Regions from separate parts of the Pantoea nemavictus genome, predicted to be linked through region 2. Evidence: predicted binding sites of a transcription regulator. Region 2 holds the regulator's gene; each other region holds the start of a gene.
The links. Region 2 encodes Fur, which represses iron uptake genes when iron is present. Its sites were predicted from a motif close to ATAATAATGAGAACNACTATCAA; they were not measured.
Positions count from the first base shown of each region.

Region 1: the regulator Fur is predicted to act here: its motif matches at 1,299-1,321, upstream of exbB (tol-pal system-associated acyl-CoA thioesterase).
Region 3: the regulator Fur is predicted to act here: its motif matches at 2,487-2,509, upstream of entS (enterobactin transporter EntS).
Region 4: the regulator Fur is predicted to act here: its motif matches at 2,753-2,775, upstream of fes (enterochelin esterase).

Region 1 is NZ_JBBGZW010000001.1:1,454,819-1,459,044, reverse strand. It holds gene metC (cystathionine beta-lyase) at 1-1,148, opposite strand, end outside; gene exbB (tol-pal system-associated acyl-CoA thioesterase) at 1,409-2,137, shown strand; gene exbD (TonB system transport protein ExbD) at 2,143-2,565, shown strand; gene WH298_RS06550 (Ig-like domain-containing protein) at 2,650-4,226, opposite strand, start outside.
Region 2 is NZ_JBBGZW010000001.1:3,361,040-3,365,265, forward strand. It holds gene glnS (glutamine--tRNA ligase) at 1-692, shown strand, start outside; gene WH298_RS15400 (hypothetical protein) at 927-1,322, shown strand; gene fur (ferric iron uptake transcriptional regulator) at 1,383-1,832, opposite strand; gene fldA (flavodoxin FldA) at 2,187-2,717, opposite strand; gene ybfE (LexA regulated protein) at 2,855-3,130, opposite strand; gene ybfF (esterase) at 3,299-4,063, opposite strand.
Region 3 is NZ_JBBGZW010000001.1:2,680,238-2,684,463, reverse strand. It holds gene WH298_RS12250 (ATP-binding cassette domain-containing protein) at 1-472, opposite strand, end outside; gene fepG (iron-enterobactin ABC transporter permease) at 469-1,452, opposite strand; gene fepD (Fe(3+)-siderophore ABC transporter permease) at 1,449-2,438, opposite strand; gene entS (enterobactin transporter EntS) at 2,580-3,830, shown strand; gene fepB (Fe2+-enterobactin ABC transporter substrate-binding protein) at 3,825-4,226, opposite strand, start outside.
Region 4 is NZ_JBBGZW010000002.1:793,807-798,032, reverse strand. It holds gene WH298_RS23260 (hypothetical protein) at 1-197, opposite strand, end outside; gene WH298_RS23255 (TonB-dependent siderophore receptor) at 370-2,556, opposite strand; gene fes (enterochelin esterase) at 2,833-4,191, shown strand; gene WH298_RS23245 (MbtH family protein) at 4,184-4,226, shown strand, end outside.

The sequences.
Region 1 (4,226 bases), 1.9 Mb from region 2:
AAGTCATCAACGTGTTCGAGACCAATATGCAGACGCACTAAGGTGCCATCAAAATCAACGCCGCCCGCCGGACGAATCGCCGCCAATTCCTCAGGCTGATTCGCCAGAATCAGCGATTCATAGCCGCCCCACGAATAGGCCATGCTGAAATGGTGAAAGTGATCGAGATAATTTGCCAACTGCTCGCGACTTAATTTTTCATGCAGGATAAAGGAGAACAAACCGCTGCTGCCGCTGAAGTCGCGCTGCCAGAATGCGTGGCCTTTACACTGCGCCAGCGCCGGGTGATTAACGCGCGCCACTTCCGGCTGCGCGGCCAGCCACTCGGCGACCTGCAATCCGCTCTCTTCGTGCTGACGCAGGCGCGTGCCCAGCGTGCGCAGGCCACGGCTCGCCATATAAGCGGTATCGGCGTCAACCATCTGGCCCATCAGGTACGAATTCTCGCGCAGCTGTGGCCAGCAACGCGCATTGGCTACCGCGGTGCCAATCATCGCATCGCTGTGACCAATGATGTATTTGGTGCCGGCCTGAATCGAAATATCGATGCCGTGCTCCAGCGCGTTAAATAACACGCCCGCCGCCCAGGTATTATCGATCATGATAATCGCGTCAGGCGCTTTCGCGCGCACGGCGGCAACGATGGCCGGGATATCCTGCACTTCCATGGTGATCGAAGCCGGAGATTCCAGGAACACCACGCGCGTATTCGGCTGCACCAGTTCGCCAATTTCGCTGCCGATGCAGTGATCGAAATAGGTGGTGGTGACATTCAGCTTGCTGAGAATTTTAGAGCAAAAATCCTGGGTCGGTTCATACACCGCGCCGCTCACCAGAATGTGGTCGCCGGCTTCGACAAAGGACAAAATGGCGTTGGATACCGCCGCCGCGCCGCACGGATAAAGCGCACAGCCCGCGCCGCCTTCCAGCTCGGTCATCGCATCCTGCAGCGAGAAATGGGTGAGGGTGCCGCGACGGCCATAAAACAGTTCGCCTGTTGCGCGACCGGCGGTGGCGCGTTTTTTGTCGGCGACGCTGTCAAAAACCAGTGAGGAAGCGCGTTGAATCACGCTGTTTACTGAGCCCTGAGTGTAACGTTTGCTGCGTCCCGCGGTGACCAGCCTGGTGTCTATTTTTTTCGTTGCCATCACTGCCTTTCCTGACATTTCCCACAAAACATTCACGTTACCACGAATCGCTATGGCGGGTTGAGCCTGAATGCCGATTATCAGAGTGAGGCCAGTATTGCGCATAACATCGGCTAAATTGTGGAAATGACAGGCATCTTTCCTTTGTAAATAGTAATGAGAACCACTATCACTTCGGTGGTGTTTTTTGCTATGATCCGCGCTTCAATCGTGAACTGTGCAACAGAAGTTGGAGATGCAGCGTGGTAGCCAGTGATTTGATGCAAACGGATCTCTCCGTTTGGGGCATGTATCAGCATGCCGATATCGTGGTAAAGATTGTGATGATTGGCCTGTTACTGGCTTCCGTCGTCACCTGGGCGATTTTCTTCGGTAAGTTTGCTGAGCTGAGCGGGGCGAAACGTCGCCTGAAGCGCGAGCAGCAGGCGCTGGGCGAAGCCCGATCGTTAAACGATGCTTACCGTGCTGCTGAAAACTTCAAAGGCAACAGCCACAGCGCTGTGTTGCTCAACGATGCGCACAATGAACTGGAGCTGTCAGCCGGCACTGAAGATCTGGACGGCATTAAAGAGCGCACCAGCTTCCGTCTCGATCGCCGCGTTGCCGCCTTCAGCCGTCATGCCGGCCGCGGTAATGGCTTCCTGGCCACCATCGGTTCCGTTGCGCCATTTATCGGCCTGTTCGGTACCGTTTGGGGCATCATGAACAGCTTCATCGGTATCGCGAAAACACAAACCACCAATCTTGCTGTAGTAGCACCCGGCATTGCTGAAGCGCTGCTGGCCACGGCCATTGGTCTGGTTGCGGCGATTCCTGCGGTGGTTATCTATAACGTCTTCGCGCGCATGATTGCCAGCTACAAAGCGTCGCTGGGCGACGTCGCCGCGCAGGTCATGTTACTGCAGAGCCGCGATCTTGACCTCGGCAACGTCGATACGGCGAAAGAAGCCAACCGTCCAGCGGCGGCACAGAAACTGCGCGTAGGATAAGTATTATGGCGATGCGTTTAAACGATGACTCGGTAGGCGATGGCGAAATGCACGAAATCAACGTGACGCCGTTTATCGACGTCATGCTGGTTCTGCTGATCATCTTTATGGTCGCCGCACCGTTAGCCACGGTCGATGTGCGCGTTAACCTGCCAGCGTCGACCAGCGCGCCACAGCCGCGTCCGGAAAAACCGGTTTATCTGTCGATTAAAGAAGATAAGCAGATCTACATCGGTAACGATGCGGTGACCAAAGAGACGCTGGTGAATACGTTGACCGCCCAAACCGAAGGCAAGAAAGACACCACCATCTTCTTCCAGGCGGATAAATCAGTTGATTACGCCACCCTGATGGAAGTGATGGATCAGCTGCGTGAAGCCGGTTACCTGAAGATTGGTTTGATGGGCATGGAAACGGTGAAGAAGTAATTTCGTTTCATATGTTGATGTCTTGAATAGAAGGGTCGCTTACACAGCGACCCTTTTTTATGGCTGCCTTACTGAGAAGCAGTGTTAGGCGGCGTAAGAGCCAGCGCCATCCTGCAGCAGCAGTTCGCTGTTGTCATGGCTATAAACGTGGTATTGCGCAGCAGTATTGGCCGTAGCAGTTTCTTGCATCCAGTCGCTGGCCTCTGTTCCCTGCGGCAGAATATCTTCCAACTGTAACGCCACGGCAGTAGTGTCCTGAAGCTCAAGCTGCGAGCTGTCAATAAACAGACCTTCGCCTTCCTCGACCAGCAACTGCTGCAGCGTTAGGTTGCTGTTCTCTTCTGGCTCGACACTGCTGATCTGCGCCTCCTCAACAAGGTTGATGTGGAATTTATCGCTCCAGTTACTTTTCATCTCCCCGGTGGAGGCGCGAGCCTGGTATTCCCAGATGCCCGGTTGATCCAGCTGCGGCGAGGTAAAGCTCCATTTACCGTCTTCGCCCACGCGTGCAGTGCCGTTGCTGCGCAGACTTTCTCCCTGCAGACCAAACTCAATTTCAATGATCTGGCCAGGTGTACCCGTGCCTTGCAGCGTAGGTGTGTTGTCGTCAGTGGTGCCGTTGTGGAAAACAGGATCCTGCACCAGACCCACATCATCGTTGGCAAAATTGATGCTCGGTGCCAGCGGGGCACCTGGGATCATGATCAGCTCGAAGTTATCGCTCCAGTCACTGGTTTGCCCTGCAGTCACGCCGCGCGCACGAAACGCCCACTCGCCATAATTGCTCAGCTCAGTGGACTTAACCTGCCAATTTCCCTGCTGATCAACCGTTGCACTGCCCGCACTTTGCCAGCTACCGTTACTGAGCTTGTACTCAATTTCTACCACGCTTCCTGGCGCGCCTTTGCCCTCTAGCGTCGGCGTTTTATCATCGGTGGTGCCACGGTGATAAACCGCACCGGTCATCGCCCCGGCGTCATCGTGGGCAAATTCAATGGTTGGCTCGATGTCCTTCAGCGCTTTCATATTGAGCGCAAAATCGGGACGGTAATCGGCGATGCTATTCACATAGGTTGCATGGAAGGTGTAAAGGCCGTCGCCACTGATCATTGAGCGCGACTGAATGGACCAGTCACCATTAGCATCTGCCAGCACGCTGCCTTTATAGCCGATGCCGCCGTGGCTATTCTGCGCATACAGATAAACCATGCTATTTGGCTCAGCCCGACCGACAATAATTGGCGCGAAGTCATCGGTGCTTGCGCCAGAGTTCAGTTTGCCCTGTACGGTACCCACGTCATCTATGGCATAGCTGATGGTAGCGGGAATCCCCGGTGAATCATCGACTTGTAATACGTAGCGATCTGAAGATTCACTGACGCGATCAAACTCGTCAGTCGCGGTCACTTTCAGCTGATGCTCGCCGTTGCCAAGCTGTGCCTTGATCGTCCATTCACCATTCTGTAGCGCTACGGTGCTGCCTACCCATTGCTCAAAGTCATAAAGTTGCACAATGCTACCGGGTTGGGCATAGCCTTTTAGCGTAGGGGTTGTGTCATCAGTGATCTGACCATTGCCAATTCCGCCGGTAACCTTGCCGACATCATCTATCGCTGAAGTAATCGCGGGTTTAAAGGGGGCTGAAAGGTCGACCTCCAGTG
Region 2 (4,226 bases):
CTTCACTGGAGTCGTGCATTCGTGACGATCTCAATGAAAACGCGCCGCGTGCGATGGCCGTGATGGATCCCCTGAAGGTGGTGATTGAAAATCTGCCAGCGGGTCACGAAGAGATCATCACCATGCCAAATCATCCTAACAAACCGGAGATGGGTACGCGTGAAGTGCCATTCAGCCGTGAAGTGTGGATCGATCGCGCTGACTTCCGCGAAGAAGCCAATAAACAATACAAGCGTCTGGTGCTGGGTAAAGAAGTGCGTCTGCGTAATGCTTACGTGATCCGTGCTGAACGTGTAGCGAAGGATGATGAAGGCAATATCACCTGTATCTACTGTACTTGCGATGTTGATACGCTGAGCAAAGATCCTGCTGATGGGCGTAAAGTGAAAGGCGTTATCCATTGGGTTTCTGCAATTCACGCGTTGCCGGCGGAATTCCGCCTGTATGATCGTCTGTTTAGTGTGCCAAATCCGGGCGCGGCTGAGGATTTCCTCACCACCATTAACCCGAACTCACTCGAAACTAAACAGGGCTTCGTTGAGCCTGGTCTGCGCGAGGCCGATTCAATGGCACCGTATCAGTTCGAACGTGAAGGCTACTTCTGTGCTGATAGCGTTTATTCGCAGCCGTCAAAATTGGTGTTTAACCGCACCGTTGGATTGCGCGATACCTGGGCGAAAATCGGCGATTAATTATTTTGTCGCTAACACGATAAGATCATGAAAGGGCGAGCAATCGCCCTTTTTTATTGCCTCTATTTGGCCACCTGCAATCTTTTATGCTGCCTTCCTGTTGATGCGATTAATTCCTCATTTACGACTATTCTGACTTTAGCAAAATTAAACCATTTGCCAGTGTGAAAAACTTTTTTTCAGGTAGGCTATGCGCACTCAAACGTTGCTCCGCGGGTTATCAAAGGATAAAAAATGACAAGTCTTGCCCTGGAAGCCAAGCACAGTGTGGTTGTATTACATCAGCTTATCGAACGTATTTTCAATCAGGTTGAAGGCAGTGATGACAGCATTGATCTGTTTTTATCGCACTTTCATCCCGAATTTAAAATGGTGACACCGCAAGGTAAACAGTTGGATCTTAATGAGATGGAAACGCTGTTTCGCCAATTGAATGGGCAACGCGAAGGCATGCGTATTGCGACCAGTGAGCACGCCATTATCTCGCAGCAAAGCGAAGAGGTGACGATTCAATATCGTGAATTACAAATGATGAATGGCATCAATCAGAGCCGCATTTCACTGGCGGTTCTCGATTGCAGCACCAGCATTCCGCGCTGGCGTTACCTGCAAGAAACCATCGTTGCCTGATTTCAGGTATAAAAAAACCGGCTCAAGCGCCGGTTTTTTTATACTGCATAGCACACTCAATTACTTATCGTGGAGCGTGTCGTCTTCGCGGCAGTCTCCCAGAGCACAGTGACCGTACAAGTACAGGCTGTGGTTACTGAGTTTGATACCATGGCGAGTGGCAATTTCACGCTGACGCGTTTCAATTGATTCATCGCTAAATTCGATAACCTTGCCGCAATCGAGGCAAATCAGGTGATCGTGGTGATGTTGCTGGGTCAGTTCAAAGACAGATTTACCGCCTTCAAAATTATGACGGGTAACGATGCCCGCGTCGTCAAACTGGTTAAGAACGCGATATACCGTTGCCAGACCAATCTCTTCGCCCATATCGATCAGGCGCTTATACAAATCCTCCGCACTGACGTGATGGGACTCGGGTCCGGGTCCCTGAAGCACTTCCAGAATTTTCAGTCTGGGGAGCGTGACTTTCAGGCCAGCCTTCTTCAATGCGGAGTTGTTGTCAGTCATGCGGATATTGTCCTGTTACTTTGCTAGTCACTTGCGGCGCAGGGGCCTTGAATGTTTAGGTCAACGCGCATTCTCATTTGCGTCTCATTATAGAACTCAAGCAGTGAAATGAAAACCAAGGCAACGTCCTTAATCACCAAAAGCAGTAAGGATAATGTCACTAACGCCTTCAAGACGCTTGGGTTTTGGATTCCATTTCACTCAGCCTCATTCTAATGCCAGAGGAATAAGCGGATGACCATTGCGGGTATTCTACAGATTTGCGGGGAAAAGTTAAAAAACCGTAGCTATTATTTTTATAGGAAATTCCGTTGCCCGATGTGAACTTGCGCGCACATCGGGCAGAGCAGGGGATTACGCTTCAATAATCTCTTTCAGCTGCAGTTCATCGAAGATCTGCTTCACCCAGGTTTCAACGCGCTCATTGGTCAGTTCGGGTTGACGGTCTTCGTCAATCGCCAGACCGAGGAAGTGTTTATCATCGGCCAAACCTTTAGATGCTTCAAAATGGTAGCCTTCGGTTGGCCAGTGGCCGACGATGACTGCACCATTCGGCTCAATGATGTCGCGGATGGTGCCCATCGCGTCGCAGAAGTATTCGGCGTAATCTTCCTGATCGCCACAACCAAACAGCGCTACCAGCTTGCCATTGAAATCAATCTCTTCCAGCGTCGGGAAGAAATCATCCCAGTCACACTGCGCTTCACCATAATACCAGGTTGGAATGCCCAGCAGCAGGATATCGAACGCATCGAGATCTTCTTTGGTGCTCTTAGCAATGTCATGCACTTCGGCGACATCTTTACCCAGTTGTTTCTGGATCATTTTTGCAATGTTTTCAGTGTTGCCGGTATCGCTGCCGAAGAAAATGCCTACGATTGCCATGGGTTAGGTAACCTCTTAGATCCTGATTGTGAAAGTAAGTCAGTTGACTGCACAGTAATGCGAATAATAGCAGACCGGTAAAAAGTGCGGAACTTGTAAAGCCGTGACTTTGTGTTCCAGCGTGCGGTCTTCGCGCGTTACGACAGTTTGAGCTGTGCCAGCAGCATTTGTTCAATCAATTCGCTGCGACTGATGTTTTGCTGGTCGGCCAGCGTGCTGAGCGCGTCAACCGCCTCGCTGGACATCTTCAGCTCGACACGACGCAGCCCACGCACTTTATCGCGCTTGAGCTGATTACGTTTGTTGATGCGTAATTGTTCATCACGCGTCAGCGGGCTGGTTTTCGGGCGACCAGGACGCCGCTCGTCTGCAAAGAGATCAAGCGTAGTGCGGTCTGTCTGTTCTTTTGCCATGGTTTGTAAAACTGAGTGGGCGCGAACGGCGGAAAGGCGCTGCGCGATTAAAACATTATCGGCCCGACCACGGTGAAAAAATCATCCGTGGCAAATTTTTAGCGCGACATGATACTCCAGCGCCTTCCTTGACGCCAACCCTAAAGCGCACGCGGCAAGCTTTTGCTTTTACAGGTTAAAAAATCGACGCACCGCGCGTAGCACCGCCTCAGGTTTCTCTGCATGCACCCAATGTCCGGCCCCGCTAATCACATGCGCGTGTGCCTGTGGGAATTGACGCAATAGCGCATCGCGATGCTGATTATCCAGATAGGGCGAGTCGCCACCACGAATAAACAGCGCAGGGTGCGGCCATGCAGGCACCTCTTCCCAGCCGGAAATGGTGGTGTAATTCTCCCACAGCACCGGCACATTAAAGCGCCATTCACCTTCGGCAAACGACTTGAGGATGAACTGAATCACGCCATCCTCATTAATGTGCTGACGCATCACCTCAGCCGCTTCACTGCGGCGCGTCACGCCAGCAGCGCTAACGGCACGGATAGCGGCAAAGATTTCGTCATGGCGGCGAGTTTGATAATCAACCGGCGCGATATCGATCATCACCATTTTTTCTATGCGTTCTGGCGCTATGGCACTGAGCGCCATAGCGATTTTGCCGCCCATTGAGTGGCCGATTACGCTAGCGCGTTCAATGTTGTGCGCATCCAACGTTTCGACCATGTCCTGCGCCATGGCGTGATAATTCATCACCTCACTGCGTGCAGACAGGCCGTGGTTACGCACATCAACCTGCAATGTTGGGCGTGCATCACGCACCCCGCGCGCTAATACGCCGAGGTTATCAAGGCTGCCAAAAAGACCATGGATTAACAGAATGGGTGTGGCATCAGAGGCTGATTGTTCAGTTTGCAGACGGGCGTTCAAAATCATGGCTAAAGTTCTTACGGTTGTGACCTTGGCTTAGGTTATCATGGATTCACCTGTCCAGCAGTCAGGCCGGCGGGCATTAGGGCATATTCCGACTTTTGCCCGGAAACGTTGCCAACGCTATCGGCTGCCACGGATTTAACTTTATAATCCTTATGTTAGAACC
Region 3 (4,226 bases), 680 kb from region 2:
GTACCATGGCGATCCACACGCGCTGACGCTGCCCGCCCGATAAGGTATCCACCGACTGCTGCGCTAAATCGCTCACGCCCGTGGCGCGCATCGCTTGTTGCACCGCAGCTTCATCTTCCGCGCGCCAGCGACCAAACAGCGCCTGATGCGGATAACGCCCGCGCGCCACCAGCTCCGTGACGCTAATGCCGGCAGGCGCATTCGAACTCTGTGGCAGCAGGCCAAGGCGGCGCGCCACCTCTTTGGTCGGATAGCGCGCAATCGCTTCGCCATCCAGCAAGACTTCCCCTTTCAGTGGGGTATGCAGACGGCTGAGCGTACGTAATAGCGTCGATTTTCCGCAGGCGTTGGGGCCGATAATTACCGTCAGCTCCCCTTCGGGAATCGCTACCGATAAATTCTCTGCCACCACTTTTTTGTCGTAGCCCAGCGTCAAACCTTCGCCACGCAGACGTGAAGGGATATCGATCATTGGCGTCGCGCCTCCCGCACCAGTAAAGCCATCAGATAGAGTCCACCGAGGATGACGGTAATTACGCCAACCGGTAATTGATAAGGCAGGAACAGATGCTGTGCGGCGAAGTCAGCGGCTATCAGCAGCAACGCGCCACACAGCGCTGCCAGCGGCAATGCACCTTTAATACCACCGCCAAGACGCCGTGCAATTTGTGGCGCCAGCAGCGCGACAAACGAAATCGGTCCCACCAGCGCCGTTGATGCTGCCGTTAACACCACGCCAATCAGCATCAGCCACATCCGGCTGCGCTCCACCGGCACGCCAAGCGCATTGGCGGTATCGTCACCCATCTCCAGCAGGCGCATACGCCGCGCCAGCAGCGCCATCAGCACTAATGCCAGCAGCAGCACGGCAATCACCGGCGGTGTTTTCGCCCAGGTAATCCCGTTAAGCGATCCGGCGCTCCACAAGCCGGCACTCAGCGCCGACTCCAGCGAGGCGCTGATAATCAGCCACGAGTTCAACGCCATCAGCAGCGCGCGCACGCTGATACCAACGATAATCAGCCGGAAGGTTTCCACCCCGTTGCGCCAGGCAAACAGGTACACCAGCGCCGCCGTGGCGATGCCGCCAATCAGTGCCGCGCCGGTCATCGCCGTTACACTTTGATTGAACAGCACCAGCGCCACCAGCACGCCGCTGTATGCGCCGGTGTTAAAGCCGAGAATATCCGGACTGCCGAGCGGATTGCGCAGCAGCGACTGAAAAATCGCTCCGCTGATACCTAATGCGGCACCAATCAGCAGCGCCATCAGCACTCGCGGCAAGCGCCACTCCAGCACGATCAGTTTGACGTTACCGGCGACCTGACCGAGCAGCAGTTGCCCGATTTGTTCGCCGCTAATCTGCAATGCCCCGCGCGTCATCGCCAGATACGCCAGCACTGCGCAGCAAAGCAGCAGCCATAGCGCGTGTAACCAGGTTCGACGCGTCATAGCGCACCCCGGCCCAGTTTGCGGCGCACCAGTACAATCAGCATCGGCGCTCCGAGCATTGCCGTGACGATGGAAACCCGCAGCTCCCCCGCCACCAGCAGGCGGCCAAGAATATCGGCGGCGAGTAACAGAATCGGCGTGATAAGCGCCGTCGCCGGCAGCATCCAGCGATGATCGTTGCCCACCAGCCAGCGGGCAAAGTGCGGCGTCATCAGACCGACAAAGGCAATTGGCCCCACCGCCGCCGTCGCTGCACCGCACAGCAGTGCAATCGCCAGTAGGCCAAGCAGCTGGGTCCGCCCCACGCGTGTACCGAGTGCGGTGGCCATATCGCCGCCCATGCTGAGGCTGTTGAGCGCCTGCGACAGACAAATCGCTACCACGCTGCCCACCAGCACCGCCGGAAACAGTGTGCGCAGCACGGTAAAGTTACGGATATCCAGCGAGCCGCTGTGCCAGAAACGCAGGTGATCATAGATGGCAGGATTGAGCAGTGACAGGCCAGACGTCAGCCCATCCAGCACTGCGCCCAGCGCGACGCCCGCCAGCGTAAGACGTACCGGATTGACGCGGCCACCGCCAATCGCACCGGTCAATGCCACCAGCAACGAAGAGAGCAGTGCGCCCGCAAAAGCGAAGCCGAGCCAATCTACCGGCGAATCTGCACCAAACAGCGCAATGCCAATCACCACTGCGAAACCAGCACCGGCATTGACGCCGAGAATGCCGGGATCGGCCAGCGGGTTGCGCGTCAGGCTCTGCATCAAGGCACCGGCCAGCCCGAGCGCCACGCCCGCCAGCAAACCAGCCAGGGTGCGCGGCAAGCGCGCGTCACGCACAATCACACACTCCGCGCTATTACAGCTGGCGGTAAGCGAATGATAAACATCGGGAAGCGGTATTGATTTTGCTCCCAGCATTAAGCTGAGCGCGATGAGGAGCAAGAGCAGAATCCCTGAGCCTGCCAATGCACGGATCTGGCGCATAGCGTTCTAAACCTTCACTGTTCAACGTCGTCGCATGCGCGATGCAACTTGATAATGGTTATCGTTATTACTCGCGTTTAGCTATGTTACCATGACTCGCCTCGCGGACGATGAGGAAAATTGGTGCAAAAAGGCGAACCTATGAACAAATCATCCCACTTTATCGATCTCTCACTGCTGAAAACCCATCCGGCTTTTCGCGCGGTATTTATTGCGCGCTTTATCTCGATTGTCGCGCTCGGCATGCTTGCCGTCGCGGTTCCGGTGCAGATCCAGCACATGACAAATTCACCGCTGCTGGTGGGATTGGCGGTGACGCTGGCCGCTACGGGCATGTTTATTGGTCTGCTGACCGGCGGCGTTTTGGCGGATCGCCATGAGCGTAAGAAGCTGATTCTTTTCGCCCGTTCAACCTGCGGGCTGGGCTTTATCGCGCTGGCGATCAATGCGGCGCTGCCGGAACCTTCGTTAATCGCCGTTTATCTGCTGGGCTTCTGGGATGGTTTCTTCGGAGCGATTGGCGTCACTGCACTGTTAGCCGCCACGCCCGCGCTGGTGGGGCGGGAAAATATTATGCAGGCCGGTGCTATCACCATGTTAACGGTGCGCTTTGGCTCGATTTTGTCACCTGCGATTGCCGGTCTGGTGATTGCCCACGGCGGCGTGACCTGGAACTACGGACTCGCCGCGTTCGGCACGCTGCTTACCGTGCTAACCCTGTTAAAATTACCGAACTTGCCGCCTCCGCCGCAGCCGCGCGAACATCCGCTCAAATCCCTCGCCGCTGGCGTGCAGTTTCTCTTTGCCAGCCCGATTGTCGGCATGGTGGCGCTGATTGGTGCGCTGGTGACCTTAGCCAGCGCAGTGCGCGTGCTCTATCCCGCACTCGCGCCCCATTGGTCAGTGAGTGCTGACCAGCTGGGTTTGCTCTACGCCGCAGTGCCGCTCGGTGCGGCGGTGGGCGCCTTCACCAGCGGTAAACTCAAGCACGCTGCACGTCCGGGACAGCTGGTGCTCGGCAGCGCGATTGCGGCGTTTATCGCCCTTGGCTTGTTTAGCCTGATGCCGAATCTGCCGCTGGCGTTAGCTTGTCTGGTCGCCTTCGGCTACTTCAGCGCCATCAATAGCCTGATGCAGTACGCAATGATTCAGGCGCTAACGCCCGATCATTTGCTAGGCCGCATCAACGGATTATGGACGGCACAGAACGTCACCGGCGACGCGATAGGTGCGGCAGTGATTGGTGCGATGGGTTCATGGCTGCTGCCACCGCAGGCCGCCGCCGTGTTTGGCTTTGCGGCGGCGCTGCTGGGCATCGGGATGTGGTTGATGATGGGGCGTTTACGTCGTTACCATCCGCCAGCACCGGAGCTGGCGGAACAGGCATCATGATTTAACGAACAGTTTTTCCAAACGCGCCAGCAGATTGCTGGCGCTGTAGTAATCGAGACGGAACGAATCAACACCCAGCGCGTAAACCTGCTTGCCTTGTACTGCGGCGTTCTGTGCAAGGAACGGGTTGCCCAGCACCGACTGCGTGGTTTTATCGTCGGCGGCAAACAGCAGGAAGGTTTTACCCGTTAGGCCGCTGGCGACGTTTTCACCCGATAGCTGAACGATATCTTTACGCTGCCCCATGCTGTGGCTCTGCGCCACACTTGCTGGCGGCATCGCCAGGGTGAAACCCAGTTGTTCCAGCAGCTTGCCCTGCGCTGAGGCGGCGGTCCACAGGTTGACCGCGCGTCCTCCGCCGTTCCACACCATGGCGGAGACCGGCTGCGGTGGCAG
Region 4 (4,226 bases), on a different contig from region 2:
TTGATTACCGTTGGGCCGGTCTCAAAGGGAGAAGGCGAGTCATTGTTGTCGATGGGTGCGCCGGTCGCAGGCTGGGCCGCGGAGGTATCAGCGGCGGCTGTGGTGTCAGTGGATGTACCGGTAACGGCGGCAAGGCGAGCGCAGCCGGTAAGCATGATTGTTGCCATCAGAGTGGCCAAAGTGAAACGCGATAACATCGTGACGAAAAACCCCTGCTAAATGAGAAGCGTTCATTTTAGCGTGCCTTGCAGAGTGATGACAGTCACACAAATACAGTATTTTCCGAAAACCGGTCAGGAAATGTTTCATTGGCAGGCGTGCCGCACGCGATGTGCAACGAAACGGCGGCCGGTCAGGCCGCCGCGGGAATTACCAGCTGTAGTTAACCGAGGCGACGATCGAACGACCGCTGCCGTAGAAGCAGGCGCTGGAGTTACTGCAAGAGGCTACGTAGTGCTTATCCGCTACGTTATTAACGTTCAGCTGCAGCGTGGTGCCGCGCAGCGAATTCATCGCTTCACCCAGCTCATACTTTGCCATCACGTCATACAGCGTGTAGTGCGGCACGTTGTCGGTGCCGGTCTCATCCGCTGGCGTGGTGCCGGTGTAACGTACGCCGCTACCCAATGTAAAGCCGTTCAGTACGCCATCAAGGAAGGTATAGCTGCCCCACGCTGACGCCGCATGACGCGGAATGCTCGACGGTGAGTGACCAATACGTTCGGTGATGCTGCTCTCTTTGGTCACCGCATCGGTGTAGGTATAGGCGGCCAACAGTTTGATCTCAGGCGTAATCTGCGCATGCGCTTCGGTTTCAATACCCTTCGAACGCACTTTACCGATCTGCTCGTTATAGCCCGTCACGTTGTTGTAGGCAGTGATATTTTTCTGCGTGATATCAAATGCCGAAACGGTAAAGACCGCATCCCAGCCAACCGGCTGATACTTCACGCCCACTTCCGTCTGTTCGCCGGTGGTCGGTTTAAACGGATCGGTGCCCGGTGCGCCGCTGCTCAGGTTTGGCTCAAATGAAGTGCTGTAGCTGACATAAGGTGAAATCCCGTTATCAAACGCATACAGCAAACCCGCGCGGCCGGTAAACTTGTTGTCATTCTGCTGGGATTCGCTGTTATCGGTGCGATCCTGGGTGCGAATTTCGCTCCAGTCATTACGCCCCGACAGCAGCAGATTCCACTGATTCCACTCCAGCTGATCCTGCAGATAAACGCCAACCTGATCGAGCTTCTTGCGCGTGCTGGTGGTCAGCGTCAGATCGTTCTCGTTAATACTGATACGCGTAGGATTAGCCCAATCGAGAATGTATTGATCGCCCCTGTCGAGCCACAGTTTGTTATCGACGTCGCTCCACTTGTAATCCAGCCCGCCGAGCACAGTGTGCGCGACATTGCCGGTATCAAACGTGGCTTTCAGCTGGTTATCCAGGCCCAACTCTTTCGACTTGATCTTGTCGTGCTGCGGACGACGGTTGATCGAGTGATCGTTATCGGCATCAAAGGTATACACCAGATATTTGTACGATTCGTCCATGTTGCTGTAGCGCAAATTCTGCGTGAAGCTGACGTTGTCGCTCAGGTTGTGCTCGAAGATATACCCGACTGACGTCTGCTCGCGCTTGGCTTCGTTGAAGCTCGGATCGCTAACGTTGAAGTCGTAAGGAATGAAGCCTGCGCTGCTCTCTTTCAAGGTCCCGCTGGCGGGCAGGAAGTTACGATAGCCCGCTTTTGGCTCGTTCTGATACATCGTCAATAGCGTGAAGCTGGTATCGGCATTGGGCAGCCAGGTGATCGCTGGCGCAATCGCCATTCGCTGCTGTTTGTTGTCTTTGACGAACTCATGTTTGGTGCTGGCGATGCCGTTCAGGCGGTAGAACAGCGTGTTGTCATCATTCAGCTTGCCGCCGAAATCAAACGCCGCTTCACCCAAATGCTGATTGCCGCTACTGAGCTGTACTTTGTGAATGCTCTGCGCGGTCGGGCGTTTGCTGGTCATGGCAACAATACCGCCCGGATTCACCTGGCCGTACAGCACCGAGGCTGGGCCATGAATCATCTCTACGCGCTCCAGCAGCCAGGGATCGATCTGCCCTGCTGCGCCCCCCTGACCGGACAAACCATAGCTCAGCCCATCCAGGAACTTCGGCGCATAGCGGAAACCGCGCGCAATGATCTCATCGTTACGATTGGAGTTGCCGCGATAGTTAGTCAGCACGCCGCTGGTGTAGCTCAGCGCATCTGCCACCGAGGCCGCCGCCTGGTCGTCCATCTGCTCGCGCGTAATCACCGAAATGGATTGCGGCGTTTTACGCAGCGGCGTGGATGTTTTAGTGCCTGCCGCGCTCTCTTTCGCCACATAACCCTGCAGCGGTGAGGTCACACTTTCACGCGTATCGGCATTCACGGTAAGGGTTTCTTCCGCGGCCGCGCTGAATGCCGCAGGTGCCAGCAACAAAATTGAGGCCAGGGAGAGATATAACCGATTGAATCTGAATTGCAGTGCCACAGCAGGTATTGCTGATTTTTTTGCGTTAACGGACATAGTTGCCATCTCTGTTTCAAACTGCCTTGTAGATGAAATAATCCGTTCGTTCGCCATGCCCAACGGCGCGGCTGTAACGGATTGAAATATTACTGCCTTGAGTTATTTACGGTCCTAATCTCCCTGCGTGACGTCCTTCACAAAATAATCCACTGAAAATACGAAGGTTTATTAGGCGCGAAAAATCATATTGCAAATGTAAATCGTTATCAATAGCATTTGCATTAGCTTTGATTAAGTAAAGATCATGAACAAAATGTGGAGATGGATTGCAGGATGTTTCTAGCTAGCGCAGATAAAATGACAGATGAGTGGTTGCCCGCCGGGACAGTTGCGCAATGGTTGCAGCAGGCAGATGTGGGTGAAGATGGCTGGTGGCAGCGGCTTTACGCCGCCGGAACGCCGCTGGTGGAGCGTGACGACACCGGCCAAACCACCATGCACTTCTTCTGGCGCGATCCCGAAGGCCACTCCGCACTTTCATCCACGCAACGGGTGTATGTCGATATTAACGGCGTTACCGATCACCACAGCGAAGCACCGGAAAGTTTGCTGCGGGTGGGCGACAGCGACGTCTGGCATTGGTCGACGCATATTGAGTCAGACTGGCGCGGCAGTTACAGCCTGATCCCCGCCACCGCGCAGCAGTTGCCACCGCTGTTTTGTGGCGACGAAGAGGCGTGTCGCGCGCTGCAGCGCAAATGGTGGATTTCGCTGATGCCGCTGGCGATTCCCGACAAACTCAACCCCACGCCGCCGTTTCTCAGCAGCCGACGCTTTGCCCTGAGCAACGCACATATGCCGGATGCGCCGGATCAATCCGCATGGCGCGCGCTGGATGCCGGACTGGCTGAAACCTGGCCTGATGCGCTGCAAACCTTGCAGTGGCACAGCGAGTTGCTCAACGTGACGCGCAACGTCTGGCTGTACAGCACCGGGCAAACCGATCGGCCTGAACAGCGTCCGCTGGCGATTCTGCTCGACGGACAAAACTGGGTGTATGGCCAACCGATTTTCAGCGCGCTGGATCAGGTCACCGCGGATGGCGAACTGCCGCCGACCTGCTGGCTGTTTATCGATGTCATCGACAGTCAGCATCGCGAAGCTGAATTGCCGTGCAACGCCACCTTCTGGCAAGCAGTGCAGCAGGAACTCCTACCGCTGGCGCGCCAGCACGCCGCGTTCAGCAGCGACGCCAATCGCACGCTGGTGGCTGGGCAAAGTTACGGCGGACTGGCCGCGCTCTATGCCGGTTTGCACTGGCCGCAGCGCTTTGGCCGCGTTCTGACCCAATCCGGCTCCTTCTGGTGGCCCAATCTGCAGTACATCCGCGATTACGCCAACCGCGAGCATCACGCGCCTGGCCTGCTGCTACAGCGTCTGCAGCAAGGCACGCTGCCGCCGGGCAAGCTGAAGATCTTTCAGGAAGTGGGCGATCGCGAGGCCGACATGGTGTACGTCAACCAGCAGATCGCCCCGGTGCTTCAGGCTGCAGGCCATGAATTACATTTTCGCCGCTACGCCGGAGGGCACGATGCGCTGTGCTGGCGTGGCGGTTTGATCGACGGCTGCCGCTGGCTGCTGGCCGATTTTCTTTCCCCAACCTCACCCTCTGAAGGTACTCATCATGTCTGAACAACAAAATCCGTTTGATAACGATGCGCTGGATT